DNA from 4 places in the Kitasatospora sp. NPDC101447 genome. Region 1 is predicted to be linked to each of the others. Evidence: riboswitches for the same ligand, from Rfam matches in the RefSeq annotation. Region 1 holds a riboswitch; each other region holds the start of a gene.
What was found. Region 1 has a riboswitch for cobalamin ahead of ACIRST_RS06195 (HoxN/HupN/NixA family nickel/cobalt transporter). Riboswitches for the same ligand answer to the same signal wherever they lie in the genome.

Region 1 (7,447 bases):
CGGAGCGGGCGGCGAGGGCGTCCAGGGTGTGACCGCGCTCGGTGCGCAGCCGCTTGAGGTTCCGGGCGAGAGCCCGGGAGACGAGGTCGGGGTCCGGCACGCGGTCAGTCCTCCGGTGTGTCCACTGGTCGAAACAGTACGAAATAGTGTTCGGCAAGTTCAGTTTGTTGCACTACGCTGCCAAACCTCGGCAACGAGTCCATCCGACTGTACTTCGGAGTGCATTGTGCTGTCCTTGAGTCCCTCCGTGCCCGGCGGGCCCACCGCCCCGGGCAGCCCCCTGCGGCCCGGGGCCCGCCCGTGACCGCCCTGCTCGCGCTCTCCGCCAGCCTGCTCTGGGGCGTCGCCGACTTCGGCGGCGGCGCACTCGCCCGGCGGCTGCCCGCGCTCGCCGTGGTGGTCGCCTCCCAGGCGGCGGCCGCCGCCGTACTGCTGGCCGCCGTCCTCGCCACCGGCGGCTGGGCCGACGCCTCCCCCGCCCTCTGGTACGCGGTCGCGGCCGGGGTGATCGGCCCGTTCGCGGTCCTCGCCTTCTACCGCGCGCTCGCCCTCGGCCCGATGGGCGTGGTCTCGCCGCTGACCACCGTCGCCGTCCTGGTGCCCGTCGGCGTCGGCCTCGCCCTCGGCGACCGCCCGGGCCCCGGTCGGATCGCCGGGATCGCCGTCGCGGTGGCCGGTGTGGTGCTCGCCTCCGGGCCCGAGCGCGGCGGCCGGGCCGCCGCCCGCAGCACCCTGCTGCTCACCCTGGGCGCCGCCCTCGGCTTCGGCACGGTGATGGCCCTGATCGCGCACGCCTCGGCCGGCGGCGGCCTGCTGCTGGTGCTGTGCGTCCAGCGGCTGTGCAACGTCGCCGTCGGCGGCACCGTCCTGGTGGCCGGCCTGCGCCGCTCCGGGGCTGCGGCCGGCCTGCTGCCGGGACTGCGGGCCCGGCTGCCGCTGCTCACCGCGGTCGGTCTCGCCGACGTCGTCGCCAACGCCGTCTTCGCGATGGCCTCGCACCGCGGCTCGGCCACGGTGGCCGCCGTCCTCTCCTCGCTCTACCCCGTGGTCACCGCGCTGATGGCACGCGGGGTGTTCAAGGAGCGGCTGCGCCCGGTCCAGGTGGTCGGCGCCGGGCTCGCCGTCGCGGGAACGCTGCTGCTCGCGGCCGCATGAGAGGCGCTCGTGGGGCTGCCCCATGAGCCGCGCTCATGGGGCGGCCGCATGAGCCGGGCTCATGCCCCGACGCCATGAGCCGACCTCATGCCCCCGACGCCATGAGCCGACCTCATGGGACCCCATGAGTCACGCTCATGCCCGACGTCATGAGCCGCGCTCATGCCCCCGGGCTCGGACCCGTCACGAGCCCTCGGGCGCCCAGCGCTTCTCCACCCGGGCGAGCTTCCAGTACCCGATCGCCAGCGCCCAGACCACCACGAACAGCCCGGCGATCGCGTAGCCGACGTTGTCCAGCGAGATGTCCGCGATCCAGCCGCTCACCGGGTCGGTGAGGTCGAACTTCTCGTGCAGCACCCCGACCAGCTCGATGGTGCCGATGATGAAGGCCACCGCGATCGACAGCCCGGTGATGGTCAGGTTGTAGTACACCTTGCGCACCGGGTTGGCGAAGGCCCACTGGTACGCGAAGTTCATGAACGTCCCGTCCAGGGTGTCGAACAGGCTCATCCCGGCTGCGAACAGCAGCGGCAGGCAGACGATCGCGTACCAGGGCAGTCCGGCGGCCGCACCCGAGCCGGCCATCACCATCAGGGTGACCTCGGTCGCGGTGTCGAAGCCCAGGCCCAGCACCATGCCGACCGGGAACATCTGCCCCGGCCGGGTGATCGACCGGGTGGCCCGGTTCAGCACCCGGGCCATGAAGCCGCGCGAGTCGAGGTGCGCCTCCAGCTCCGCCTCGTCGTACTGCCCGGCGCGCATCGCCCGGAACACCTTGAGGATCCCGAGCAGCGCCGCCAGGTTGAGCGCCCCGATCAGGTACAGGAACGCGCCGGAGGCCGTCGTCCCGACCACCCCGAGCCACTTGTGGGTGGTCGACTCGTCGTCCATCAGCGTGTTCGCCAGCTGCGCGCCGCCCGCCACCAGGGCGGCCATGATGACCACCATCGAGGAGTGCCCGAGGGCGAACCAGAAGCCCACCGAGACCGGCCGCTTGCCGTCCGCCATCAGCTTGCGGGTGGTGTTGTCGATCACCGCGATGTGGTCGGCGTCGAAGGCGTGCCGCATCCCGAGGGTGTACGCGGTGATACCCAGGCCCACCCCGAAGACCTGGGTACCGACCGCGTACCGCTCGGGTGCCACCAGAAAGATGAGCGTCCCGAAGGCCACCACGTGCATGGCCAGGATCACGCCCATCAGCCCGGCCGTGCGGACGGTGTCCTCGCGCCGCCACCGGAAGGTGGGCAGCACGGAGGGAGCCGCTGCGGCCTCCGCGGCGGCGGTTTCGGGCAGGGTCATCTGCGGATCACGCTCCAGCACCTCGTGGAATCACTTCGTGAGATGCCGCGGCCGGTCTCCTGGCTTACGGGACACGCCCGTACCCGCCTTCCCGGGTGCGCGAGGCGCCCAGTGACGTCGTGGGTACGGACGGCGCTCCCCCGCGGACGGGGGAACGGCCCGATCACAGTGGCGAGGGCCGCTCCGGACTCCGGACCCCTGAGGGTCCGTCACCGGTCTTCCCGAGCACCACGGCGGGCTACACGGTAGGGGCCCGGCCCCGACCCATGCAAGGCTGCGCACCTGCGCAGGTGTCCAGGATCACAGCCGCCCGCCTGCAAGAATGTCCGCATGCATCTCGTACCGGCCGACCGCGCGGGCCACCGCACCATCGACGGACACCGGGTCTGCGAGGCCATCGCCGCGATCGGTGACGCCGCGCACGTCCGGTCCTGGGCCGAGCGGTTCTCGCTGCTCGCCGACCCCGGACGGCTCGCCCTGCTGCTCGCCCTCCACCGGGCGGGCCCGCTCGCCGTCACCGACCTCGCGGTCGCCACCGGCATGCGCGACCCCGCCGTCTCCCAGGCCCTGCGGCTGCTCCGCACGGCCGGCGTGGTCACCGGCGACAAGGACGGACGAGTCGTGCGCTACCGGCTCGTCGACCAGGACATGCGCCCCCTCCTCGACGAGTGCGTCGCCGCCGAGCACCACGAGCCCACCGCCGCGGCCGGCTGACCGACACTCGGGAAACGCGGCCGCACCGGCACCCCGGATGAGTACGATCATGGTGTGCCGTCCCACCCCCACGCCTGGCCCGCCGACCGCTGGAACACCCGACCGGTCAAGGCCCGCGTGCTGGCGGTCGCCCGCACCCTCACCTCCGCCACCCGGGTCCTGGACGTCCTCACCCTGCTGCACCCGGACGGCGTCGAGCGGTACTTCACCGTCAACCCCGGCTCCGCCTTCGCCGATCGCGCCCTGGACGAATACCTGCACGGCCTGCCCGGCTTCACCCTGCTGGACTGGGAGGACGCCGTCCGGCACCGGTTCGACCTGGCCGTCTCCTGCGCCGTGCACTCCTCCATGCACCGCCTGGACGCCCGGCTCGTCGTGCTCCCGCACGGCGCCGGCTACAACCGCCTGGTCACCGAGTCCACCGGCGACACGGTCAGCGCCGCCGGCCTCTCCCGCAAGGAACTCACCCACCGCGGGCGGGTGTTCGTGGACGTCCTCGGCCTCTCCCACCCGGAGCAGCTGGACCGCCTGCGGGTCTCCTGCCCCGAGGCACTGGACGTCGCCCGGGTGGTCGGCGACCCGTGCCTCGACCGGATGCTGCGCAGCCTGCGCTCCCGCGACGCCTACCGCGCCGCGCTCGGCGCCGTCGACGGCCGGCGGCTCGTCGTCGTCAACTCCACGTGGAGCGAGCACTCGTTATTCGGCCGCCGCCCCGACCTGCCCCAACGCCTGGTCCGCCGGCTGCCCGCCGACGAGTACACCGTCGCCGTCGTCCTGCACCCCAACATCTGGAGCCGCCACGACCCCGAGGCCCTGCTCGACGCCGCCCGCCGGATGGGCCTGCGCCTGATCCCGCCGCACCAGGGCTGGCAGGCCGCCCTGGTCGCCGCCGACTGCCTGATCGGCGACCACGGCTCGGTCTCCGTCTACGGCGCCGCCCTGGAGCGGCCCACCGTGCTGGTCGCCACCGGCGCCGCCGAACTCGACCCGCGCTCCCCCGGCTACGCCTTCGGTCAGGCCGCGCCCCTGCTCGACCCCGACGGCGACCTCGCCGCCCAGCTCGAACTGGCCCTGGCCAAGCGGGACCCGGCCGCCCTGCGCCCGCTCACCGACCGCTCGCTGAGCCGCCGCGGCCGCTCCGCCGAGGTGCTGCGCCCGCTGCTCTACTCCTTCCTGGAACAGCTGGACGAACCGGGGGACGAACCGCTCCTGCCGCCCTACCCCGGGCCCGTCCCGCGTCCCGGCACCACCGACGCGCCCACCGCGTACGACGTCGAGGGCGAGAGCGAGGGCACCGAGGTCGGACTGCGGCGCTACCCCTTCGACCCGGCCGACCACACCCCGCGCGGCTTCCACGCACTCACCGACGAGCACCCCGGCGACGCACTGCGCTACACCGCCGAGGTGCTGGCCCGCACCGAGGTCCGCGCCGAGCGCCCCGCCACCCGCTGGCTCGCCGACACCGTCGCCGAACTCCCCGGCCTCGCCGTCGCGGTGGCCGCCCTCGGACCGGCCCGCCACCTGCTCCGGCTGCGCACCGGGCTGCTCCTCGAAGCCCGCGCCGAACCGGACTGGGGCAGCCCCGAGCCCCGCCTCGACCCGCTGCTGCTCGGCTCCGCCGTGGCCTGCTGGCTCGCCGACGGCGGCGACCCGGCCGGCCTCCCCGAGCACGGGCTCACCGTCCGCACCGGCGAACACCGCACCCGGGTCTGGTTCACCACCGAGCCGCCCCGCCCCTCCCCCTCCTAGCCGTCCCGACCGCTCCGGCCCCGGGCACCGAGTCCCGACCGCCCCTGCCCTAGCCCTCCCGGCCGTCCCTGCCCTAGCCCTCCCCGCCGTCCCGTGCCCGCAGCTCCCGCAGCCGCTCACGGCTGCGCTCCGCCAGCTCCTCGTCGCCCAGCTCCGCCGCGAGGCCGACGAGCAGGGTGTGCGCCTGCGCCTCCTTGGCGTACTGCTTGCGCTGCTCGGCCTGCCGGGCGCAGTCACCGGCGTGAACGGCGGCGAGACGCAGTTGCCCGAGCGCGCGGTGGGCCCGGGCCCGGACCAGTGGCAGCTTCATCAGCATGTCGCGGTCGTCGGTGTCCGCGGCCCGTGCGACGGCGCCGTCCAGCACGGTCAGCGCCTCCTCCGCCCGGCCGTCGGCGATCAGCGCCTGCGCCAGGTTGTAGCTCTGGACGATCTCACCGTGGTCGTCGCCCCGGTTCTCCGCCAGGGCCAGCGTGAACCGCTCCACCGCGTCGCCGGGCCGGCCGTCGGCCAGGCAGAGCAGGCCGTCCGTCTCGTGCAGCACCCCCACCACGCGGCGGTCCGCCACCAGCGGCAGCTGCTCCGCGGCGAGCGCCAACTGCTCGGCCGCGAGCGGGTACTCCTTGCGCTCGAAGTGGGCGCGGGCGAGCTGGTTGCGCATCCGGACCACGGCGGCCGGCTGGTTGTCCCACTGAGCTGACTCGACGCCGAGCCGGTGGGTCGCGATCCAGTCCTCGTACAGCTTGCGGCCGTGGTACAGCGGCCAGAGCGACTCGCAGAGCCGCCACACCTCGCCGTGCCACTGCTGCTCGGCCGCCTCCTCCACCACCGCACGCAGGTTGGCCCGCTCGGCGTGCAGCCACTCCAGGGCGGCGGAGCCGGAGGCGAAACCGGGCAGCTCCTCGCCGCCGGCCTCCTGCAGCCGCAGCCGCTCCCCCATCGCCCGGTCGGCCAGCGCGGCCCGGCCCCGGTAGTAGGCCACCACCCGGGCGAGGAGTTCCTGCCGGCCGGGCAGGTCGCGGGCGCGGCGGTAGGCGTGCAGCCGCACCACGTCGTGGGCGCGGTAGCGGGTCCCGGGGCCGTCGTCGACCACCTCGTCGACCAGGTGGACGGCGCGCAGCTCGTCCAGCGCCGCGCCGGCCTGCTCGACACCCGCGGCGCACGCCGACTCGGCCGACACGAAGGGGCCCGGGTGCACGCCGATCAGGCGGTAGAGCGCCCGGCCCTTCGGCGACAGCCGCTCGTGGACCAGGTCGTACGTCGGGCCGAGGGCGTTCTCCTCGTCGTCCAGCAAGGCCGATCCGCCTTCCCGGTCGTGCAGTTCGGCCACCACCCGGCCGACCGGCAGGTTGTCCCGGTCCAGCAGCTGGCTGCCGACCGCGTTCAGCGCCAGCGGCAGCCCGCCGCACAGCTCGACCAGCGCCGCCAACTCCCCGTCCGTGCCCCGCCCGGCGCCCAGCCAGGCCCGCACCAGGTCGGTGCCGGCGCTCGTACCGAGCGGCCCGAGCTGCCGCACCTCGGCGCCGTCCGTCCGCAGCGCGGGCAGCCGTCGCCGGCTCGCGACCACCACCAGCCCGCTCGACGGGAGCAGGGCGCGCACCTCGGCGGCGTGCTCGACGTTGTCCAGGAAGAACAGGCAACGCCGCTCGGCGGTGACGGTGCGGAACATCGTGAAGCGCTCCGCCTCCACCGCCGGGGGCTCCGACCCGAGGGCGCGCAGGAAGCCGGCCAGCAGCGACGGGAGGTCCACCCCGCCCCGGTGCCGGTAGGCCAGGAGGTCCGCGTAGAGGTCCCCGCCCGGGAAGCGGTCCCGGTGCTCCTCGGCGAACTTGGCGATCAGCTCGGTCTTCCCGACCCCGCCGAGCCCGGTGAACACCACGATCCCCAGCCCGCCCCCCTCGACCCGGCCCAACGCCGCGGTCAGCGCGGCGAGTTCCGGCTCCCGGTTGACGAAGGGGCCGTGCGGCAGCCGGACCTGACGAGGTCTCGGCGGCGGCTCCACCTGGTGGAGGTGCACCGATCCGATGGTGTCGGCCTGCACCACGTGGCCGCCCACCGTCCCTGACACGGTGTTGGCCACCCGGCGTTGCTCCATCTGCCTGCTCCCTCCGGCCGGTCGGCCCCAGCCTACGGTCCGGGAGCCGCGCCGGAGGGCGGATCGGCTCCTCAGGCCGCCTGGCAGGTCGGGCACCAGAAGAGGTTCCGCGCGGCGTGCTCCTCCGTGCGGACGTCCGTGCCGCAGACCAGGCAGGGCATCGCCGCCCGCCGGTAGACGTACACCTCGCCGCCGTGGTCGTCCACGCGGGGCGGGCGGCCCATCGCCTCGGGGGTGTGCTCGGGGCGGACGGTGTCGATCCGGCCGGCCGCGACGCCCTCGTGCATCAGGGCGACCAGGTCGGCCCAGATCGCGTCCCACTCCTTCCGGGTGAGGTCGCGCCCGGCCCGGTACGGGTCGATGCCGTGCCGGAACAGCACCTCGGCCCGGTAGACGTTGCCCACCCCGGCCAGCACCTTCTGGTCCATCAGCAGCGCG
Region 2 (7,447 bases), on a different contig from region 1:
CCATGGCCGAGATCCGCACCTTCTCCAAGAAGCCCTTCTTCATCAGCGAGACCGCCTCCGAGCAGGGCAAGCGCCAACGCGCCGACATCGACCAGCTGTTCTCCGGGCTGGAGGCGCACGACGACATCGTCGGCTTCGTCTGGTTCAACATCGTCAAGCGGGCGGACTGGCGGGTCGAGGCCGTCCCGGACACCCTCGCCGCCTTCAAGCAGCGCGTGTCCGACCCCCGCTACGGCTTCGACATCCGGAACCCCCGATGAGCACTGACTCCGACTTCAACCCGTTCGCCCCCATCCCGCGCCGCCGCGCGCCGAAGGGCGACGCACCGCCCGGCGGCGCCGTGCCCGACGGGCCCGCGCCCGACGGGCCCACGCCCGAGCGCGCCACGCCCGAGCGCACCGCGCCCGCCGGCACCGCGCCCGCCGGCTCCGCGACCGGCCGCGCCGCCCGTCGCCGGGCCGCGGGGTCGGAGCCGACCGTCCCCGGGCCCCGCACGGACACCGCCACGCCGACCGCGGCACCGGCCAGGGCGGCCACGGCCACCGCGACCGCCGAGGCCAACCCCGACGGCATCGAGCTGGCCCCGTACACCATCCCGCAGGTCCCCACGATCGGCTGGGACCCGGGCACCAGCCCGCGCCGCCGCTGGATCGCCCGCGGCCTGCTCGGCGCCGTCCTGGCCGTCCAGGCCGCGCTCTCGCTGCGCCTGCTCGCCGCCGCGCACCCCGACGAGGCCGCCGCGATGGTCGCCGGCCGCCAGCAGCTCGCCCATCTGATGCACGGCACCCCGGTCACCACCGACCTGGTCGACCGGATCAACGGCTCGCCCTGGCTCTACCCGCCGCTGGCGGGCGCGGCCGCCGACGCCAACGGCATCTGGGGCACCCGGCTGCTCAGCCTCGGCTTCGCGCTGGCCACCACCGTGCTGCTGTACTCGCTGACCCGGCGGCTGTTCAACGAGCGGGTCGCGATCTGCGCGATAGCCGTCTACGCCGTCCTGCAGTCCACCGTCGTGGTCGGCTTCTACGCCGCCCCCGAGTCCCTCGCCGTGCTGCTGGTCGCCCTCGCGGCCTGGGCCACGGTGTTCACCTCACGGCGACATCCGGCGCTGGTCCTGACCGCCGCCCCGGCCGCCGCGCTCGCCTGCGCCGTCGCGTACTCCGCGGCCTTCGCCGTGCCCGCCCTGGTCGGCCTCGCGCTGGCCACCGCCCGTCCGCACCGCCGCCTCGGCCCGGCCGCCCTGCGCGCCCTGCTGCTGGCCGCCGGCACCGTCGTCCTGCTGCTGCCGTACGGCACGCTGGGCGAGCTCGCCGGGTGGTCGCCCTCGCACGGCAACGCCCCCGGCTCGGCCGGCGCCGTCCTGTTCTCCACCGTCCAGTGGAGCGGCCTGTTCACCGTCCTCGCGGTGGCCGGCACGATCGCGTACGCGCGCCGCGAGCAGATGAACGAGCACGACGCGCCCGAGAAGGAGGCCGTTCCCACCTCGCGCGGCCACCGCGCCCTGCTCGGCACCGTGCTGACCGCCACCGCCCTGCTCGTCCCGGCCGCGCACGTGTGGACCGGCACCTCCGGGGCACTGTTCCGCCACCTCGCCTACGGCATGCTGCTGGCCGCCCCGCTCGCCGGGGTCGGCCTGACCCGGCTGGTGGGCGCCCACTTCCGCCACCCCCAGCTCGGCATCCTGGTCTGGGTCGCGCTGCTCGCCCTCGGCCTGGAGCAGTCCGCCCTGCGGTACCAGAACGGACCCGACTCCGGCCGCCTGCTGGCCGTCCTGCGGTCCCACGCGGTGCCCCAGGGGCGCTACCTCACCGAGGTCGACGGACTCGCCGAGTACTACCTCGGCGCGGTCAGCAAGCCCGAGCAGTGGGTCTCCGCGCGCACCGGCACGGAGTACCGCGACGCGGCCGGCGTGCAGCACCACGGGGACGACGGGAGCGTCGCCGCGATCCGCGACGGCTGGTTCACGATGGTCGTCCTCGACAGCACCGCGCCGCGCGCCACCGACCGCGCCCTGAGCGCCGCGCTGGCGGCCGGCGGGCAGTACCGACTGGTGGCGCAATTCACTTCGCCGACCGGCGATTCGAGCACGTACAAGGTCTATCTCAAGCACTGACCGGCCGACGGGCCCGCCCACGCGGGCGACACGACAGGCACAACATATGGTGCCGCCGCAGAGCAGCGGCACTACATGTATGCTCGCTTCTGCTGTCGATGCAGGGGAACCCGGTGCGAATCCGGGACTGCCCCGCAGCGGTGTGCGGGCGGCTGGAGCAGCTGTCCCCGCGAGTCCGAGTACCTGCCGGCGGCGTGCGCCACGGCCCTCCCGCAGAGGCCGCGCCAGCACCAAGCACCACCCCTCCGGGCCTCGCGGGCGGGCCGGGGAGACACCGTCGCGCGACGCCGTTTGCGTTCGTGCCGTGCTCCCCTGCCCCGACCGGCCCGAGGCTCCGATCACCGCCGCCGATCGCCGCCAGGAGAGAGCGCCTTGACCACCGCTGCCTCAGCCACCCTGCCCGCCCAGGGCTCCGGTACCGCCTTCATCGACCCGAAGGTCTCCGACCCCGGCGGCGCCCTGCTGCGGCTGCTCACCGACCGCAGTGTCGACCTCCCCGAGGTCGACCCCGGCCATGTCGCCGCCGCTGCGCTGCGCGGCCGCCACGCCGGCTCGGACTTCGCCGAGCTGCGCGGGCTGGCCGTGGACGCCGCCGCGTCGATGATCGCCGAGGACCCGCAGTACTCGAAGCTCGCCGCCCGCCTGCTCGCGCTGGAGATCGTCGACGAGGCGAACAGCCAGGGCTCCACGTCCTTCTCCGCCTCGATCGCCGTCGGCCACGCCGAGGGCCTGATCGGCGACACCACCGCGGACTTCGTCGCCAAGCACGCCGCCGCGCTGAACGCCCTGATCGACGCCGCGGGCGACGACCGCTTCGAGTACTTCGGCCTGCGCACCGTGCAGTCCCGCTACCTGCTGCGCCACCCGATCACCCGCAAGGTGGTCGAGACCCCGCAGCACTTCCTGCTCCGCGTCGCCTGTGGCCTGGCGGTCGGCGACAACGAGCAGTCGGTGCGCGAGGTGGCCGAGCTGTACGGCCTGATGAGCCGCCTGGAGTACCTCACCTCCTCGCCGACGCTCTTCAACTCCGGCACCCGCCACCCGCAGATGTCGAGCTGCTACCTGCTCGACTCCCCGCTGGACAACCTGGACTCGATCTACAACCGCTACGCGCAGATCGCCCGCCTGTCCAAGCACGCCGGCGGCATCGGCCTGTCCTACTCGCGCATCCGCTCGCGCGGCAGCCTGATCCGCGGCACCAACGGCAAGTCCAACGGCATCGTGCCGTTCCTGCGCACCCTCGACTCCTCGGTCGCCGCCGTCAACCAGGGCGGCCGCCGCAAGGGCGCCGCGTGCGTCTACCTGGAGACCTGGCACGCCGACATCGAGGAGTTCCTGGAGCTCCGCGACAACACCGGCGAGGAAGCCCGCCGCACCCACAACCTCAACCTGGCGCACTGGATCCCGGACGAGTTCATGCGCCGGGTCAACGCCAACGCGGACTGGTCGCTGTTCTCCCCGGCCGACGTGCCCGAGCTGGTCGACCTGTGGGGCGAGGAGTTCGACGAGGCCTACCGCAAGGCCGAGCAGGCCGGCAAGGCCGTCCGCACCATCCCGGCGCAGACCCTCTACGCCCGCATGATGCGCACCCTGGCGCAGACCGGCAACGGCTGGATGACCTTCAAGGACGCCTCCAACCGCGCCGCCAACCAGACCGCGCTGCCGGGCCGCACGGTGCACTCCTCCAACCTGTGCACCGAGATCCTGGAGGTCACGGACGACTCCGAGACCGCCGTCTGCAACCTGGGTTCGGTCAACCTCGGTGCGCACGTCGCCGTCGGCGCCTCCGCGGACGACCTGCTCGGCGCGATGGACTGGGAGCGCCTCGACGCCACCGTCCGCACCGCCGTCACCTTCCTCGACCGCGTGGTGGACATCAACTTCTACCCGACCACCGAGGCCGGGACGTCCAACTCCCGCTGGCGCCCGGTCGGCCTCGGCGTGATGGGCCTCCAGGACGTCTTCTTCAAGCTGCGGATCGACTTCGACTCCGCGCAGGCCGCGCGGCTGTCCACGCTCATCGCCGAGCGCATCATGCTCACCGCGTACGAGCGCTCCGCCGACCTGGCCGAGCAGCTGGGCCGCCACGAGGCGTACGGCGAGACCCGCGCCGCCCGCGGCGAGCTGCACATCGACCACTTCCCGACGGCCGCCCCGCAGTGGGCCGACCGCTGGACGGCGCTGCGCGCCCGGATCGCCGAGACCGGCCTGCGCAACTCGCTGCTGCTGGCCATCGCGCCGACCGCGACCATCGCGTCCATCGCCGGCGTGTACGAGTGCATCGAGCCGCAGGTGTCCAACCTGTTCAAGCGCGAGACGCTCAGCGGCGAGTTCCTCCAGGTCAACCCGTACCTGGTGCGCGAGCTCAAGGAGCTCGGCGTCTGGGACCAGCAGACCCGCGACTCGCTGCGCGACGCCAACGGCTCCGTCCAGGAGCTGAACTGGCTGCCGGCCGAGGTCCGTTCGCTCTACCGGACGGCCTGGGAGCTGCCGCAGCGCGCGCTGATCGACCTGGCCGCGGCCCGCATGCCGTACCTGGACCAGAGCCAGTCGCTGAACCTGTTCATGGCGGCGCCGACCATCGGCAAGCTGAGCTCGATGTACGCCTACGCGTGGAAGGTGGGTCTGAAGACCACCTACTACCTGCGCTCGCGTCCCGCGACCCGCATCGCCCAGGCCGCCTCCGGTGCCGCCCGCAGCGCCGTGCCGGTCCCCGCCCCCACCATGACCCAGGCCGAGCAGGACGCCATCGCCTGCTCCCTGGAGAACCCCGAGTCCTGCGAGGCCTGCCAGTGAGCACCCCCGACGACCGCAAGATGCTGCTCGACCCCGGCTTCGAGCTGACCCTGCGCCCGATGCGCTACCCGTCGTTCTACGACCGGTACCGGGACGCGATCAAGAACACCTGGACCGTGGAGGAGGTGGACCTGCACTCCGACGTCGCCGACCTCGCCAAGCTGAGCGACGGCGAGCGGCACATGATCGGCCGGCTGGTCGCCTTCTTCGCGACCGGTGACTCGATCGTCGCGAACAACGTGGTGCTGAGCCTCTACAAGCACATCAACTCCCCGGAGGCGCGCCTGTACCTGTCGCGCCAGCTGTTCGAGGAGGCCGTGCACGTCCAGTTCTACCTGACGCTGCTGGACACCTACCTTCCGGACCCGGAGGACCGCAACGCGGCCTTCGCCGCGGTGGAGAACATCCCCTCCATCCACCAGAAGGCGCAGTTCTGCTTCAAGTACATGAACGCGGTCGACCACATCGACTCGCTGCAGACGAAGGAGGACAGGCGGGCGTTCCTGCTCAACCTGATCTGCTTCGCGGCGTGCGTCGAGGGCCTGTTCTTCTACGGCGCGTTCGCGTACGTGTACTGGTTCCGGTCGCGCGGCCTGCTGCACGGCCTGGCCACGGGTACCAACTGGGTGTTCCGCGACGAGTCCATGCACATGGACTTCGCGTTCTCGGTGGTGGACACCGTCCGCGAGGAGGAGCCCGACCTCTTCGACGACGAGATGGCCAAGCAGGTCACGGAGATGCTGGAGGAGGCCGTCGAGGCCGAGCTCCAGTTCGCCCAGGACCTGTGCGGCGAGGGCCTGCCGGGCATGAACACCGCCTCGATGCGGGAGTACCTGCAGGCGGTGGCCGACCAGCGCCTGGCGCGTCTGGGTCTGCCGATCCGGTACGGGTCGACCAACCCGTTCGGCTTCATGGAGCTGCAGAACGTCCAGGAGCTGACCAACTTCTTCGAGCGGCGCGTGTCGGCGTACCAGGTCGCGGTCGAGGGTTCGGTCTCCTTCGACGACGACTTCTAAGTCGACAACAACGTTCAGCGAACAGCGGAGCTGCCGTCACGGCAGCTCCGCTGTCGGTTCTCGGTGTTCGGGGGATAGCCAGGAATGTCCAAGCTCCAACAGCGTGTGATCAACGGCCCGTTCGGGCCGATCCAGGTCAGTCATGACCGCTGGCCGTCCGTCGTGGCCCGGGTGCAGGGGGTGGGGATGCCCACCGTCACGGTGGTGCCCGACCGCGAGCACGGCGCCATGAACGTCAACGGCCAGAACGTGCCGATCAGGCGGAAGTCGCGCACCCGCACGGCCGTGGTGGGCGAGCGCACCTACGAGCTGCGGGCCACCAGCCTCCGCCGGGCGGAGCTGCGCCGCAACGGGGTGCGCATAGCGGATGCCCGCGGCTCGTACCGGGCGTATGCGCCAGGAAGCACGATTCCCGGCCTGAGCGCCCGGATCACCTGGTCCCAGGGCATCGACCCCACGGATGTGGCGGTCGCCCAGTCCATGGTCCTCGCATTCGGCGCCGGTGGTCCAGGAGCGGTCCTGAGGACCATGTTCTTCTGGGTCGACAACTTCAGCTGAGAGCAGGATGCTGCCCCGCACGGCCACAGCCGTGCGGGGCAGCACTGTTGATTCAGTCGGTCGGAAACTCGCCGGACTTGACCCCGGCGAGAAAGGAAGACCAGGCATCGGCCGGGAAGGGCAAAGCCGGCCCCTCCGGGTCCTTGGAGTCGCGAACCGCCATCCCGCCCGACGTCACGAATCGGGTCTCCACGCACTCGTTCACCGCGCTGTAGCTGCTTCTCTGCCAATCAACTTCGCTGGCTGCGCCGGGAGCAAGCTCGGCCACCTCGACGCAATCACCGCCCTGCCCGCTGTAACCGGACTTGCGCCACACGACGTCTCCAAGCTCCGATGCCAGCACGTCGCCTCCCTCTCCGGTCCCGCCGGGTACGGTTCCCGCCACACCCGAGCAATCACATCGAGACCCGTCTACCCGCCCGGGAACTCCTCAGCCTTCACCCCTGACAGGAAGGACGACCAAGCATCAGCCCGGAAGAGCAGTGTCGGCCCATCAGGGTCCTTCGAGTCCCGCACTGGAACAACTCCGGTCACACCAACCGCGATCTCCACACAGTTGCTCTGCGCGCCTGAGAACGATGACTTTCGCCAGCTGAGATCAGCAGCGGCCGCCCCCTCGGGGATGCTACTCATCGCTGTTCTTTCCTTTCGCGATGCGCTCGATGAGCGCGACTGATTCCTTTCGAGGCAGAGACTCGGCCAGCGCCCGCCGGAACAGGTTGGAGTACTTGAAGACCTCTCCCGGCTCCTCGATATAGAGCGTGCTGAGGAGGCTGTCCACGTATACGACGTCCGTCTCAGTGCTCTCGGGGAAGCTCAGGATGACGAGCGGCCCGAACAGTGCGGCGTGGACATCCGAGTCCTCCGGCAGCACCTGGATGTTGATGTTGGGCTGGTCCGCCATGAGGACGAGGTAGTCGAGTTGCTCGCGCATCACCGCGCGCCCACCGATCTGGTGCTTCAG
Region 3 (7,447 bases), on a different contig from region 1:
CCCCCCCCCCCCCCGCCCGGGCGCGGCGCCCTCGCCGCCGGGGGGTGGGGCCTCGCACGTTCGGGGCCGGGCGCGGGGGGGGGGGGCGGGCGGCGGGGGGGGGGGGGTGGGCGGGGCCCCCCCCCCCCCGCCACCCGGCCCGGCGCCGCGTGCCCCGTGCCAGGCGCCCGGCCCGCAGCCCCACGGCTGCCGGCCGCGCGGCCGCCGACGGCCCCCGGGTCAGAGGAGCGGGGTGAGCCAGCGGCGGAGGAGCTCGGTGTAGTGGTCGGGGGCGCTGTTCCACAGGGTGCCGTGGTCGGCGCCGGGGAAGGCCTGGAGGTTGACCACGTCGGGGCGGGCGGCGGCGAGCCGCTCGGCGCTGTGGAACGGGGAGACCCGGTCGTCCGGACTGTGCAGGAGCAGCGTCGGGACGCGCAGGTCGGCGCCCTCGGCGATGCGGGAGAAGTCGGCGAGGTCGACCCCGGTGCGGCCCCGCGCGGCGAGGACACCGAGTTCGGCGGCGGCGCCGCGGAAGCCGAGCCGCTCGGCGTCGCGGCGGGCGGAGCCCGGCAGGTCGAGGACCGGCGAGTCGAGGATCAGGCCGCTGATGGCGTGGGCCCAGGTCGAGCGGGCCGCGGTCTGCAGGACCACCGTGGCGCCGACCGACCAGCCGTAGAGGATCACCCGGCTCGCGCCGTTGTCGAGCGCCAGCCGTACCGCCGCCTCGACGTCCCGCCACTCGGTCTCGCCAAAGTGGCTGTACCCGTCCGGGGAGGCCGGGGCTCCCTCGTCGCCGCGGTACGTGACGGCGAGGACGGGCAGGCCGAAGCGGTCGAGGACGGGCAGCACCGGGAGGGTCTGCTGGCGGTCGGCCTCCGGGCCGTGGACGAGGATCACCCAGGTGCCGCGCTTGCCGTCGAGGTGCCAGGCGGGGAGCGCGCCGAGTTCCCCGTCGGCGGAGGTGTCGGTGTAGGCGAGGCCGAGTGCCCGGGTGGGGTCGCCGAGGTGGACGCGGGGGGTGAAGCGGACCTCGGTGCCGGGGGTGAGCGTGCCCTGGTCGGCGCGGACCAGCCGACGGGTGACGCCCTGCTCGTCGCTGTGCAGGACGTCCTCGACGACGGCGTGGCCGTTGTCGCCCCACTCGACCGCCCAGCGGCCGGGGTGCAGGCTCTCCGGGCTGCGGGTGAAGGTGACCCGCCCGGCGCCGACGCTCCGGACCACGACCGGCCCGGACTCCCGCCCGGACTCCCGCCCGGCGGTCACCGGACGGACCATCCGCTCGGAAGCCCGACGGCCGATCACCAGGACGACGGCCCCGGTTCCGACGGCGGCGGCCGCCACGACGGCAGCGGTTCCCCAGCGCATATCGTTCCCCGCTCTGTTGGTCTCGGACCGGACGGTGTTCGTGCACCAGTCCACCGGCGCCCCGCCCGCGCGGCCACCGGGCTGACCCGTCCGGGGCACGGCCTCCGGATCCGCACCCGCCGTCGGAGGGCCGGCCGCCTCCCCTTGCTACGCGGTCGGCCCGGTGGTGCCCGTTGTTACGCGGTCGGCCCGGTGGTGCCCGTTGTCACGCGGTCGGCCCGGTCGTGCCCGCGGTGTCGAGGAGGTGCCAGAAGCGGGGGGTGAGGGAGCCGGCGGCCGGGGGCGGTGCGGTGCGGGTGGTGGCGCCCCAGTGGGTGGGGACGTGGTGCTCCTGGTGGAGGGCGGCGAGGGCGTCGGCGAGGGTGTCGGCGGGGGCGGGGACGATGCGGGCGAGGGCGCGGAGGTGGGGCTGCCAGCGGCCGGTGACGCACTGGCGGAGGAGGTGGTCGAGCGCCTCCCCGCGGCCGGTGGCCTCGACGAGTTCGGGCAGGCCGAGGCCGAGGACGTCGGCGAGGGCGCGGGTCTGTTCCTCGTCGCCCTCCCAGCGGTCGGTCAGTTCGGCCTGCCGGTAGGAGTCGAGGGTGGTGCCGGTGCGCTCGGCGACGGCCGCCTGGCCGAGCTCACGGGCGACGCGGTGGTCGCGCAACCGGACCGGACGGGTGTCCATCAGCTGGGCGGCGGGGCACCAGAGGGCGCGGGCGAGGGCGATGAACTCCGCTTCGCCGGGGCGCAGCTCGCCGTTCTCCCAGGCGAGGACGTGCGCGGGCAGCAGCCGTACGCCGTGCGCGGCCAGGCCCTCGGCGACCTGTTCGGGGGTGAGGCCGAGGGCGGCCCGGTGGGCGCGGGCGGCTGCGGGCGAGAACGGCACCGGGGGCGGGGCGGCGGGGGGCTTTCTGCGACGCATGCCACCGAACGCTAGGCGCGGACCACGGCGCGGCCCCAGCGACCGAACCCACGAAGCGGCCGGCCCGGGGGCGGTGCCGCGCTGGGCGATCCCACAGCTCATCGGCCGCCGTCCCGTGTGACCAACCCCTCCGTGACCTCGGTTGACTCCCGGTTCGGCCGCGTGATGGGATCCTGGGGCCAATCGGAGGCATGGAGAGGAAGCCGGTGCGAGTCCGGCGCGGTCCCGCCACTGTCACCGGGGAGCACGCTCGGAAATCTCGCCACGGCGGGCCGTCAGAAGCCGCTGGAAGGCACCGGGGGTGCGTCCGACCCGGAAGCCAGGAGACTCTCGCCCCCGCTACGTCGATCCAGGGCGCGGACCCTGAGTGAGGACACGCACGCGATGCAGGCTGCCCCGCCCGGCCGGACTCCGAACTGCCTTCCGCCGAGCCGTCTCCCGATGAGTCGCCTCTCGATGAGTCGCCTTCCGCTGGGCTCCCTCTCGTTGAGCTGTCCCTCCATGAGCCGCCTTCCGGCGTGCGGCCGGTGACCGTCCGTCCTGCGGCCGGCCGCCGCTGGGCCCGCGCCGCCGCGTTCGCGGTGGGCGCCGTCGTGGGCTACGCCGCCGACGCCCGCTTCGCCGACCCGCGCCGGGGCCACCCGGTGGCCGTCTTCGGCAGCGCCGCCACCCGCCTGGAGCGGCGGCTGTGGCGCGACGACCGGGCGGTCGGGGCCGGGTACACGGCGCTGTGCGTGGGTACGGTCGCGGCGGGCGCCCTCGCCCTGGACCGTACCGTCGGCCGGCGACCGCTGGGCCGGGCCGCACTGGCGGCGGCCGCGACCTGGACCGTGCTCGGCGGCACCTCGCTGACCCGGGAGGCCCGCGCCATCGGCCGCTCGCTGCAGCAGGGCGACCTGCGGGCCGCGCGGGAGCGGCTGCCGCACCTGTGCGGGCGGGACCCGAGCGCGCTGGACGAGCAGCAGATCGCCCGCGCGGTGGTCGAGTCGGTGGCCGAGAACACCGCCGACGCCGTGGTGAACGCCCTGGCCTGGGGCGCCCTGGCCGGCACGCCCGGGCTGCTGGCCTTCCGCGCGGTGAACACCCTCGACGCCATGGTGGGCCACCGCTCGCCGCGCCACGCCCGGTTCGGCTGGGCCTCGGCCCGGCTGGACGACGTGGCGGGCTGGCCCGGCGCCCGGCTGACGGCCCTGCTGACGGTGGCCGCCGCCCCGCAGCCGCGGACGGCCTGGCGGGTCTGGCGGCGCGACGGCTCCTCGCACCCGAGCCCGAACGCCGGTCAGGCGGAGTCGGCGTTCGCCGGCGCGGTGGGCGTGCGGCTGGGCGGGACGCTGCAGTACGGCGAGCGCGTCGAGCACCGGCCGGTGCTCGGCGGGGAGCTGCGGCCGGTCACGGTCGACGACATCGAACGGGCCTGCACGCTCTCCCGGCGGGTGGGCGCGCTGGCGCTGGGTACGACGGTCGCGGGGCACGTCCTGCTGCGCGCGCTCCGTGGGAAGAGGGGAAGGGCATGACGAACGCGCTGCTGGTCGCCGGGACGACCTCGGACGCGGGCAAGAGCGTGGTCACCGCCGGCATCTGCCGCTGGCTGGCCCGTCAGGGCGTGCGGGTCGCGCCGTTCAAGGCACAGAACATGTCGTTGAACTCCTTCGTCACCGCCGACGGCGCCGAGATCGGACGCGCCCAGGCGATGCAGGCGCAGGCCGCCCGGGTGGAGCCGGAGGCGGCGATGAACCCGGTGCTGCTGAAGCCCGGCGCGGACGGCCGCAGCCAGGTGGTGCTGCTGGGCAGGCCGGTCGCCGAGGTGGGCGCGCTGGACTACCGCGAGCGCAAGCCCGTCCTGCTGGAACGCGCCCTGGAGTGCCTGGCCGATCTGCGCAGCCGCTACGAGGTGGTCGTCTGCGAGGGCGCCGGATCGCCCGCCGAGATCAACCTGCGCGACCGCGACATCGCCAACATGGGCCTGGCCACGGCCGCCGGGCTGCCCGTGGTGGTGGTCGGGGACATCGACCGGGGCGGTGTGTTCGCGGCGATGTACGGCACGCTGGCGCTGCTGTCCGCGGAGGACCAGCGGCACGTGGCGGGCTGGTTCGTCAACAAGTTCCGCGGCGACGCGCGGCTGCTCGCGCCCGGCCTGGAGATGCTGCACGGGCTGACCGGCCGTCCGGTGCTGGGCACCCTGCCGATGCTGCCCGGGCTGTGGCTGGACGCCGAGGACTCGCTGGACCTGTCGACCGTGGTGGACCGGGTCGACGGGCGCGGCCCGCTCGGGGCGGACGTGCTGCGGGTGGCCGTGGTGCGCTTCCCCCGGCTGTCCAACTTCACCGACGTGGACGCGCTGGCGCAGGAGCCCGGCGTCCTGGTGCGCTGGGCCACCAGGCCGGAGGAGCTGGCCGACGCCGACCTGGTGGTGCTGCCCGGCACCCGGGCCACCGTGGCGGACCTCGCCTGGCTGCGCGAGCGCGGCCTGGAACCGGCGCTGAAGGCGCGCGCGGCGGCCGGGCTGCCGATCCTCGGGGTCTGCGGCGGCTACCAGATGCTGGCGCGCGGGATCGTCGACGAGGTGGAGTCCAAGGCGGGCGCCGTCGACGGGCTCGGCCTGCTGCCGACGCAGGTGCGGTTCGGCGTCGAGAAGGTGCTGGCGCGGCCGGTCGGCGAGGCGTACGGCCGGCGGGTCGTGGGCTACGAGATCCACCACGGGGTGGTGACCGTGGAGGGCGGCGACAGGTTCATCTCCGATGGCCGGGGGCAGAGCCTGGACGGCTGCCGGGCGGGCTCGGTCTGGGGCACGACCTGGCACGGCGTGCTGGAGAACGACGGCTTCCGCCGCGAACTCCTGCGCGAGGTCGCCGACCTGGCCGGGCGGGCGTTCGTGCCGGCCCCGGACACCTCGTTCGCCGAGGCGCGCGAGGCCCGGCTGGACCGGCTGGGCGACCTGATCGAGGAACACGCGGACACCGACGCGCTGTGGAAGCTGATCGAGGGCGGGGTGCCGGCGGCCGGATCGCTGCCGTTCCTGGCGCCCGGGGCACCTGGGAGTGACGCATGACTGACGTCCGCTATCCGTTCACCGCGATCGTCGGCATGGCCGACCTGCGGCTCGGGCTGCTGCTGAACGCGGTCTCCCCCGCTGTGGGCGGCGTGCTGGTGCGCGGCGAGAAGGGCACCGCGAAGTCGACCATGGTGCGCGCCCTGGCCGGCCTGCTGCCGTCCATCGCCACCGTGGAGGGCTGCCGCTTCGCCTGCGACCCGGCCGCGCCCGACCCGCAGTGCCCGGACGGGCCGCACTCCGCCGCCGTGAGCCACGAACGGCCGTCCCAGCTGGTCGAGTTGCCCGTCGGCGTGGCCGAGGACCGGATCGTCGGCTCGCTGGACCTGGAGCGCGCACTGGCCGAGGGCGTCAAGGCGTACGAGCCCGGACTGCTCGCCCGGGCGCACCGCGGCGTGCTGTACATCGACGAGGTGAACCTGCTCCAGGACCACGTGGTGGACCTGCTGCTGGACGCCGCCGCGATGGGCCGCTCGTACGTCGAGCGCGAGGGCGTGTCGGTGCGGCACGCGGCCCGCTTCCTGCTGGTCGGCACGATGAACCCGGAGGAGGGCGAGCTGCGGCCGCAGCTGCTCGACCGGTTCGGCCTGACCGTCGAGATCGCCGCCACCCGGGACCCGGCCGAGCGCGCCGAGGTGGTCCGGCGCCGGCTCGCGTACGACGCGGACCCGGCCGGCTTCGCCGCGCGGTTCGCCGAGGAGGAGCGGGCGCTCGCCGAACGCATCACCGCGGCCCGGGAGTTGCTCCCCAAGGTCGAGCTGACCGATGTGGCGCTGCGTCAGATCACCGCGGTGTGCGCCGCGTTCGAGGTGGACGGCCTGCGCGCCGACATCGTGATGGCCCGCACGGCCGTCGCGCTCGCCGCCTGGGACGGTCGCACCGAGGTGCTGGAGGAGGACGTCCGCCAGGCCGCCCGGCTGGCGCTGCCGCACCGGCGGCGCCGCAACCCCTTCGACGCTCCGGGGCTGGACGAGGAGCAGCTGGAGCGGACGCTGGAGGAGCACCCCCAGGGCGACGACGATCCGGAGCCCGAGGGCGACGGCCCGGGCCCGGAGGGCGGCCCCGAGGGCGGCCCCGACGGCGGCGGCCCGGACGGCGGCGGGGCGCCCGAGCCGTCCGCCGACGGCGCACCGGAGGCGCCCGCGGAGGGCGGACCGGACGGACCGGACGACGCGGAGCAGCAGCCGCAGCAGCCCGTCCCGACCCAGCACCCCTCCCCCGCACGGGAGTCGGCGCCGGTCGCGGCCGGGGACCCGTACCGGACCAAGCTGTTCACCGTCCGCGGCACCGGCCACGGCGCCCAGGGCCGCCGCTCCCCCGCCGAGACCAACGGCGGCCACACCATCCGCGCCCGCCGCCCGCAGGGCGCGCTCGGCCGGCTCCACCTGACCGCGACCCTGCAGGCCGCCGCGCCGCACCAGGTGGCGCGCGGGCGCAGCGGCCGGGCGCTGGTGCTGCAGAAGGACGACTTCCGCGAACAGGTGCGCCAGGGGCGGGAGTCCAACCTGGTGCTGTTCGTGGTCGACGCCTCCGGATCGATGGCCGCCCGGCAGCGGATGACCGCCGTCAAGGGCGCCGTGCTGTCCCTGCTGATGGACGCCTACCAGCGGCGCGACAAGATCGGCATGATCACCTTCCGCGGCACCGGCGCCGAGCTGGCGCTGCCGCCCACCTCCTCCGTGGAGGTCGGCGCGGCCCGGCTGGAGTCGCTGCCCACCGGCGGGCGGACCCCGCTGGCCGAGGGGCTGCTGCGGGCCCACGAGGTGCTGCGGGTCGAGCGGCTGCGCGACCCGAGCCGCCGCCCGCTGCTGGTCGTGGTGACCGACGGCCGGGCCACCGGCGGGCGCGACGCGCTCGCCCGCTCCCACCGCGCGGCCGCGCTGTTCGCGGCGCAGGGCACGGCGAGCGTGGTGCTGGACTGCGAGTCCGGCCCGGTCCGACTGGGCCTCGCCCGCACCCTGGCCGGGCAGCTCGGCGGCACCGCCGTCAGCCTGGACGAGCTGCGCGCCGAGGGCGTGGCCTCGCTCGTCCGCGAGAACCGTCCCACGACCGTCCGCGACAACCGCGCGACCACCCTGCGAAAGGCGGCCTGACCCATGCCCAAGGGCGTCCCCGAGAGCGTCCCCGACGACGGACTGACGACCCGTCAG
Region 4 (7,447 bases), on a different contig from region 1:
GCTCGTGCACCGTGGGGGAGCGGCCGTGCCGCTGGGAGAGCTCGCTGGTCGCCGTGGTGAGCGACAGCCGCAGCTCCTGCAGACGGCGCGGGACGCGCACCGCCCAGCCCTTGTCGCGGAAGTGCCGCTTGATCTCCCCGACGATGGTCGGCGTCGCGTAGGTGGAGAACTCGACCCCGCGCTCGTGGTCGAAGCGGTCCACCGACTTGATCAGGCCGATGGTGGCGACCTGGGTGAGGTCGTCCAGCGGCTCGCCCCGGTTGCGGAAGCGCCGGGCCAGGTGCTCGACCAGCGGGATGTGCATCCGCACCAGCTGGTTGCGCAGCTCGACCCGCTCCGGCGAGCCCTCGGGCAGCGCCGACAGGCGGACGAACAGGGCGCGGGCGGCCTCCCGGTCCGGGGCGCCGGAGCGGTGCGCGCCCTGCGCGGGCACGGCGCCGTGCAGCTCAGCCTCGGCCGTCTCGTCCGCCCGGTCCGCCGGCTCCGGCGGGGGGACGGAGTCGGGCGTCGGCTCAGACGTCGGCTCGGTCGGGTGGCTCATCCGGTGGGCGTCCTTCGGGTGCGCTTCGTCGTTGGCGGCGAGGCCGGGAACGCTCGCCTGGGTCGGTACGGCAGGTCCCGCCGTCGCGAGGCCGGTACGGTCCAGATCACTCACGGCCATTCCCCCGTTCCGTTCCGGGAGCACCGGGGCCGCGGCCCCGGAATCGTCTCGTTGGTCGTACCGCCCGGAGGCGGTACCGGGAGCCGTCCGCCCGGCCCCGGGAGGGGGTGCGGCGGACGGCCCTTGCGCGGGTGCTGCTCGGTCTGTGCGGTGCGGTCCGGCGCCCGGCTAGTGGGCCGTGGACCCGCCGCGCTTCTTGTGCAGGCTGATCGACACGGTGTTGTCCTCGCCGACCGAGGAGTCGACCTCGCCGGCCAGCGCGGAGAGCACCGTCCAGGCGAAGGTGTCCCGCTCGGGGGCCTTGCCGTCGGTGGTCGGGGCGGCGACGGTCACCTTCAGCGAGTCGCCGACCAGGCGGAACTCGCAGGAAAGGACGGAGCCCGGCACCGCCTGCTGCAGCAGGATGGCGCAGGCCTCGTCGACCGCGATCCGCAGGTCCTCGATCTCGTCGAGGGTGAAATCCAGCCGGGCCGCCAGCCCGGCCGTCGCTGTTCGCAGCACGGAGAGGTAGGCCCCCGCCGCGGGGAGCCGGACCTCCACGAAATCCTGAACACCGAGATCGCCGTCGATCTGGGACACCCTTGCCTCCTGGGTGACGCGCTGTGCTTGCTTGGTACCCCGCTTGTTACCCCTGCTTGCCGCCTCTCAAAGGAGGCACCGGGGTTGCGGGTCCGCCATCACTCTGCCTGCCCTGTTGCACCCCGGTTCGGGGTTACTCATGGTAAGGCATTGCGACGCAGGGTGGCAGACCCTTTCCCGGACTCCGTCGGTCCGCTCAGCGGCGGCCGGCGGCGGCGAGTGCCTCGTCGGTGAGCCGGTACACGGTCCACTCGTCCATCGGCACCGCACCGATCGACTTGTAGAAGTCGATCGACGGCTGGTTCCAGTCCAGCACCGACCACTCCACCCGGGAGTAGCCGCGCTCCACGGCGATCCGGGCGAGCTCCAGCAGCAGGGCCTTGCCGTGGCCGCCGCCGCGCGCCTCCGGGCGGACGTACAGGTCCTCCAGGTAGATCCCGTGGGTGCCGCGCCAGGTCGAGAAGTTGCGGAACCAGAGGGCGAAGCCCACCGGCTCCCCGGTGGTCCCGTCCTCGGCGATCAGGCCGAACACGGCCGGATCGGCGCCGAACAGGGCCTCGCGCAGCTGCTCCTCGGTGGCCACGGCCTCGTGCGGGGCCTTCTCGTACTCCGCGAGCTCACGGATCATGGCGTGGATGACGGGAACGTCGGTGGCGACTGCGGTGCGGATCATGCCAGCGAGCCTACTGCTCGGGCCCCGTCTCGTCCCAGGCCTGGACGGAGGTCTGATCGACGATCCTTCCGTCCCGCAGGTCGGCCATCGAGGCCATCAGCACCCGGACGCCGTCCGGGTAGCGGCAGGACTCCAGGAAGGCGACGTGGTCGTCCTGGACCACCACCTGCTCCAGCTTGTGGGTCATCTCGCGGCCGTAGATGTCGCTCAGCATGGCGCCGATCTCCTCCAGCCCGTGCATCACCAGGGGGTGGCTGGGCTGGGTCTTCCGGTCGACCACGCGCAGTTCGGCGTCCTCCGCGTAGAGCGCCAGGAGGGCGTCGGCGTCGCAGCGTTCGATGCCCTCGCGCAGGGCGCGGGTGTCGAAGGCCGCGGGGGCCGCCATGGTGGTCATGATTCGCTCCTCCGGTCGGGGTCCGTCGGCTCGTACCTAGAGCCTACGCCCGGCACCACCGACCGGAGGGGCCGGAGACCGGGCCGCTCAGCGGGCCGGCACGGTGCGCAGGTACTCGGCCAGGGTGCCGATCGCGGCCGGGTTGCGCGGGCTCTCCACGAGGTCGACGTAGTCCAGCACGAAGATCCGGTCGTTCCTGATCGCGGAGACGCCGGCCAGCGGCGGGAACGACTTGAGGAACTTCCGCTTCTCCTCGGCGCCCGGGGTCGCGTAGTCGTTGATCACGATCACCTCGGGGTCGCGCTGCACCACGCTCTCCCAGCCGGCGGTGACCCAGGTGTCGGCGAGGTCGCCCATGATGTTGGTGCCGCCGGCCTTGGCGATGATCTCGTCGGCGGCGGCGAACTTCCCGGCGGTGTACGGCTTGTCCTGCCCGCTGTCGTACAGGAAGACGGACGGGCGGCGCTCGGGCTGCGGGACGGCGGCGATCCGGGCCCTGGAGTCGGCGATCAGCCGGTCGGCGCGGTCCTTGACGTCGAAGATCTCGCCGAGGTTGGCCAGGTCCGTGTAGAGCGCGTCCAGCGGGTCCATCACGCCGCGTTCGGTGCCCCTGCCGCTGCGGCAGGACTCGCTGAGCACGTACGAGTCGATGCCGAGGGCCTTGAACGCCTGCGGGGTGACGCCGCTGCCCTCGTCGAAGCCGTAGTGCCAGCCGGCCAGCACCAGGTCGGCCCTGGCGTCCAGGGCGATCTCCTTGGTGAGCACCTTCTTGGAGAGCCAGGCGGTCTGCTGGTAGCCGTCCTTCCACGGCACCTTGTCGACCCGGCCCTTGTCGTCGGGCATGACGTAGCCGGCCATCCGGTCGGCCAGGCCGAGGGAGAGCATCAGCTCGGTGATGTTGACGTCGTTGGTGACCACCCGGGCCGGCTTCTGCGGGAAGGTCAGCTCCTCGCCGCAGTTCTGCACGGTCACCGGGTAGTGGGCGGAGCCGGTCGAGGCCTGCCGGGGGGCGATCTCCGCGCCGCAGGCGGTAAGTCCGAGGACGAGCAGGGTGGCGGCGGCAACGGCCTTGGTGCGCACGGTGGTTCCTTCGGTGGTTCAGGCGTCGGGGGTACGGGCGTCGGCGGTCCGGGCCCCGGGCGTCCGGGTGTCGGGGGAGCGGTCGAGGCGGTCGAACAGCAGCTGGAGGGCGCCGGTCTCCGGGTGCCGGACCGGCGTGGCCCGGACACCGAACACCTCGGCCAGCAGGGCGGGTCGGAGCACCTCGGCGGGCGGTCCGGAGGCCACGATCCGGCCGGCCCGCAGGACGTACAGCAGGTCGCAGTGGCTCGCCGCCAGGTTGAGGTCGTGCAGCGCGACGAGCACCGTCGGGCCGGCCTCGCGGGCCAGCGCCAGGACCTCCAACTGGTGGGCGACGTCGAGGTGGTTGGTGGGTTCGTCGAGCACCAGCAGGCGCGGCTCCTGGACCAGCGCGCGGGCGAACAGCACCCGCTGCTTCTCGCCCCCGGACAGGCTCAGGAAGCCCCGTCCGGCGAGGTGCCCGGCCCGGACCTTCGCCAGGGCGCCGGCGCAGCGCTCCCGGTCCGCGTCGGTCGGGGCGCCGAGGCCGCGCCGGTGCGGCAGCCGGCCCATGGCGACCACCTCGGCCACCGTGAAGTCGAACTCGGCGGAGTGCTCCTGGGTCAGCGCGGCCACCCGCCTGGCCGTCTCCCGCGCGGAGAGCGCGTGCAGGTCGTCGCCGTCGAGCCGGACGGCCCCGCCGGTGGGCTTCAGCACCCGGTAGACGCAGCGCAGCAGGGTCGACTTGCCGCTGCCGTTCGGTCCGACCAGGCCGACCACCTGCCCGGCGGCGGCCGCCAGGCTCACCTCGTGGACGATCCGGGTGCCGGCCGACTCCACCGAGACGGTGTCGACGTCGAGGTCCTGGGCCTTCGCCCGGTCGGGCCGGGCGGTCGAGCCGGCCGGGGCGGCCGGGCCGGTCGTACGGATGGCATCGGTCGTACCGATCGCGTCGGTCACCGTCGGCCTCCGAAGGCGTGGCCGCGCCGACGCATCATCAGCAGGAAGGCGGGCACGCCGAGCACGGCGGTGAACACCCCGACGGGCAGTTCGGCGGGTGCCAGCAGGGTGCGGGAGGCGATGTCCACCCAGACCAGCAGCAGCGCCCCGGCGAGCGGGGCGACCAGCAGCACCCGGCGATGCCCGGCGCCGACCAGCATCCGGGCCACGTGCGGCACCAGCAGCCCGACGAAGCCGATCGCACCGCTGACCGCGACCACCGTGCCGGTGACGGCGGCGGTCACCACGAACAGTTCACGGCGCATCCGGTCCGGGTCCACACCGAGCGAGGCGGAGGTCTCGTCGCCCATGGCGAGCGCGTCCAGCCGTCCGGCGGCGCAGCCGAGGTGGGCGAGCCCGGCCAGGACGGTGCAGGCGGCGATCGGCACCGAGCCCCAGGTGGCGCCGCCGAGGCTGCCGAGCAGCCACATCATGGCGCTCCGGGCGGCGTCGCCGCGGTCGGCGGCGAAGACCATCAGGGTGGTGGCGGCGGCGAAGCCGTAGGAGAGGGCGGTGCCGGTGAGCACCAGCCGCATTGGCGTGAGCCCGTACGCGGTGCGGGCTGCGAGGTAGACCAGCGTCATCGCGAGCAGTGCGGAGCCGAAGGCGGAGGCGGAGATCGCCCACACCCCGAGCGAGGCGAAGGCGCCGAACAGCAGGACGGCGTTGGCGCCGACGGCCGCGCCGGAGGAGATGCCGAGGACGAAGGGGTCGGCGAGGGCGTTGCGCACCAGCGCCTGGACGGCGACCCCGGTGGCGGCCAGCCCGGCGCCGACCACGGCGGCCAGGACGGTGCGCGGCAGCCGGATCTCCCAGACGATGGCGTACGCGGCCGCCTCGTCGGCCTCCAGCCGACCGCCCGTCAGTCCGGCGCCCAGCAGCCGCAGTACGTGCGGGAGCCCGATCCCGGAGGAGCCCAGCGCGACCCCGCAGACCAGTGACAGCAGCAGGGCGGCGCCGAGGCCGACGGTGAGCGGGAGCACGGGTGTCCGGTGGACGGACGGGCCGCCGGCTACGCGGGTCACGGCTACGCGGGTCACGGATGCGCGGGTCATGGGTGCGCGGGTCACGGATGCGCCTTGCCTCGGGCCGCGGGTGCGCCGGGGCGGGCGCCGGCCGGGGGCGTGCCCGGGCGCCGTCCCCCTCGCAGTCCACGGCGAGTTCTCGGGAGTCCAACGGCCGAGGGCGATCGGGCTGGCGCGGCCGCACCGCGGGTGCGGGCCGTGCTCACCGTTGCGGGTCAGCGCCGGATTCTCACCGGACTTCCCCCTCGGACGCCCTGGCAGCATAACAGGCACTCAGGGTAGGCAACCCTTACCGAGGTCGGGTCGGGTGTGAACGCACGACCGCCCCCGTCCGGCGGTGCGGACGGGGGCGGTCGGGTGGCGACGCGTCAGGCTCAGGCCTGCTTGGTCTCCCAGAAGATCTTGTCGACCTCGGCGATCAGGTCCAGCAGGGCCTGACCGGTGGCCGGGTCGGTGGACGCCTTGGTGGCCGAGGCGGCCTTCAGGGTGTCGTTGATCAGCTGGTGCAGCTGCGGGTACTTCTCGAAGTGCGGGGCCTTGAAGTAGTCGCTCCACAGCACCGAGATGTGGTGCTTGACGGCCTCGGCGCGCTGCTCCTTGATGATGACGGCGCGGGCACGGAAGTGCGGGTCCTCGTTGGCCTGGTACTTCTCCTGGGTGGCCTTGACCGACTCGGCCTCGATCCGGGCCTGCGCCGGGTCGTACACGCCACAGGGCAGGTCACAGTGGGCGTGAGCGGTGGCACGCGGTGCAAACAGACGAGAGAACATGGGAGTCCTTCCTTAGATCGTCTTCCCGCGCCCGAGATTACCCTTCCGCCCTCGTGGTTTCGCGATCGGGCGGTGGGCCTAGGGCAAAAGGCGGACCCGGAACCGGGGTAATCCGGACACCGAACAGGTGACGGTCCGTACGGCAGACTGGGGGCGGGCGTGCGGGAGGAGGAGTCGTGGCACGGAGCGCGGAACCGGAGGGCCGGACCGGGGGCGGCGTGTTGCCGTTCGGGGTCGTCGACGTGGCGGGCCCGTCGATGGTCCCGACCCTGCGCGAGGGCGACCGGCTGCTGGTCCGCTACGGCGCGCCGATCCGGCCGGGCGCGGTGGTGCTCTTCCGCCACCCCTTCCAGCAGGACCTGCTGGTGGTGAAGCGGGCTGCCGGGCGCCGGCCCGGCGGGTGGTGGCTGCTCTCCGACAACCGTCCGGTGGACAGCGACAGCCGCAGCTACGGCGCGGTCCCGGACGAGCTGGTGCTCGGCCGGGTGCTGCTGCGGCTGAGCCCGCGCCCGTCCTGGCTGGCGCCGGGCCGCCGGCTGGAGCGGCTGCTGCTCGCCCCGCGGCTGGCCCGGGTGCCGGGTCTGGCCCGCCGCCTCGGCGCCTGGGTGGAGGACGTCTAGCGCCTACTGCCCGCCGCCCAGCGCGGCCTCCGCCTCCTGGCGCTTGCGGGCCCGGTAGGCGGCGACGTTGGCCCGGGTCGCACAGCGGTCCGAGCAGTAGCGGCGGGAGCGGTTGGTCGAGGTGTCCAGGTAGGCGTTGCGGCAGGGCGCGGCCTGGCAGATGCCCAGCCGGTCGCCGCCCAGCTCGGTCAGGTGGACGGCCAGGCCCATGCAGGCGACCGCGCTGAAGTGCGCGGTGGCGGTCGGCGAGTTGTCGGCCAGGTGCAGGTGCCAGCGGGGCCGTCCGGCGTCGTCCAGGTAGTCGTGCCCGGAGATCAGCGGGCTGACGGGGTACTCCATCAGCAGGCTGTTCAGCAGGTCGACGCCGCGGGTCTCGTCCCCGTCGGCGGCGGCCTCGAAGACCCCGCGCAGCCGGGTCCGCACGGCCCGCAGCCGGGGCAGGTCGGACTCGTCGGCGAGCGCGGCGGCCCGGGAGGAGTCGGAGAACAGGGCGCGCACCGCGTCCACGGAGGTCAGCGTGTCGGTGCCGCGCTCCGGCTCCTCGGTGTTCACCAGCCGAACGGCGAGGTCGGCGTACGAGGCGAGCTCCACGGCGGTCCTTCCAGAGAATCGGTAACGGGCTGACTGCTTCCAGCCTATTACCCGAGTGGGGAAAACGTCGGCGCCC

Region 2: it holds a riboswitch for cobalamin, as region 1 does, so the genes downstream of both, ACIRST_RS07950 (ribonucleoside-diphosphate reductase subunit alpha) here and ACIRST_RS06195 (HoxN/HupN/NixA family nickel/cobalt transporter) in region 1, are expected to answer to the same signal.
Region 3: it holds a riboswitch for cobalamin, as region 1 does, so the genes downstream of both, ACIRST_RS23540 (cobalamin biosynthesis protein) here and ACIRST_RS06195 (HoxN/HupN/NixA family nickel/cobalt transporter) in region 1, are expected to answer to the same signal.
Region 4: it holds a riboswitch for cobalamin, as region 1 does, so the genes downstream of both, ACIRST_RS08095 (FecCD family ABC transporter permease) here and ACIRST_RS06195 (HoxN/HupN/NixA family nickel/cobalt transporter) in region 1, are expected to answer to the same signal.

What each region holds. Positions count from the first base shown of each region.
Region 1 covers NZ_JBIWNL010000003.1:271,664-279,110, forward strand. The annotation lists gene ACIRST_RS06185 (XRE family transcriptional regulator) at 1-100, opposite strand, end outside; gene ACIRST_RS06190 (DMT family transporter) at 301-1,155, shown strand; gene ACIRST_RS06195 (HoxN/HupN/NixA family nickel/cobalt transporter) at 1,339-2,454, opposite strand; cobalamin riboswitch at 2,486-2,702, opposite strand; gene ACIRST_RS06200 (metalloregulator ArsR/SmtB family transcription factor) at 2,785-3,168, shown strand; gene ACIRST_RS06205 (hypothetical protein) at 3,223-4,917, shown strand; gene ACIRST_RS06210 (AAA family ATPase) at 4,991-7,009, opposite strand; gene ACIRST_RS06215 (DNA-formamidopyrimidine glycosylase family protein) at 7,081-7,447, opposite strand, start outside.
Region 2 covers NZ_JBIWNL010000004.1:189,872-197,318, reverse strand. The annotation lists gene ACIRST_RS07960 (glycoside hydrolase family 26 protein) at 1-260, shown strand, start outside; gene ACIRST_RS07955 (glycosyltransferase family 39 protein) at 257-2,113, shown strand; cobalamin riboswitch at 2,176-2,319, shown strand; gene ACIRST_RS07950 (ribonucleoside-diphosphate reductase subunit alpha) at 2,510-4,909, shown strand; gene ACIRST_RS07945 (ribonucleotide-diphosphate reductase subunit beta) at 4,930-5,925, shown strand; gene ACIRST_RS07940 (hypothetical protein) at 6,010-6,483, shown strand; gene ACIRST_RS07935 (DUF397 domain-containing protein) at 6,536-6,826, opposite strand; gene ACIRST_RS07930 (DUF397 domain-containing protein) at 6,895-7,116, opposite strand; gene ACIRST_RS07925 (helix-turn-helix domain-containing protein) at 7,109-7,447, opposite strand, start outside.
Region 3 covers NZ_JBIWNL010000016.1:145,409-152,855, reverse strand. The annotation lists gene ACIRST_RS23550 (prolyl oligopeptidase family serine peptidase) at 220-1,344, opposite strand; gene ACIRST_RS23545 (helix-turn-helix domain-containing protein) at 1,550-2,248, opposite strand; cobalamin riboswitch at 2,444-2,578, shown strand; gene ACIRST_RS23540 (cobalamin biosynthesis protein) at 2,776-3,762, shown strand; gene ACIRST_RS23535 (cobyric acid synthase) at 3,759-5,297, shown strand; gene ACIRST_RS23530 (putative cobaltochelatase) at 5,294-7,390, shown strand; gene cobO (cob(I)yrinic acid a,c-diamide adenosyltransferase) at 7,394-7,447, shown strand, end outside.
Region 4 covers NZ_JBIWNL010000004.1:223,753-231,199, forward strand. The annotation lists gene ACIRST_RS08065 (SigB/SigF/SigG family RNA polymerase sigma factor) at 1-655, opposite strand, end outside; gene ACIRST_RS08070 (anti-sigma regulatory factor) at 830-1,240, opposite strand; gene ACIRST_RS08075 (GNAT family N-acetyltransferase) at 1,437-1,913, opposite strand; gene ACIRST_RS08080 (nuclear transport factor 2 family protein) at 1,924-2,307, opposite strand; gene ACIRST_RS08085 (ABC transporter substrate-binding protein) at 2,395-3,387, opposite strand; gene ACIRST_RS08090 (ABC transporter ATP-binding protein) at 3,406-4,206, opposite strand; gene ACIRST_RS08095 (FecCD family ABC transporter permease) at 4,323-5,420, opposite strand; cobalamin riboswitch at 5,557-5,682, opposite strand; gene sodN (superoxide dismutase, Ni) at 5,765-6,160, opposite strand; gene sodX (nickel-type superoxide dismutase maturation protease) at 6,418-6,780, shown strand; gene ACIRST_RS08110 (CGNR zinc finger domain-containing protein) at 6,784-7,371, opposite strand.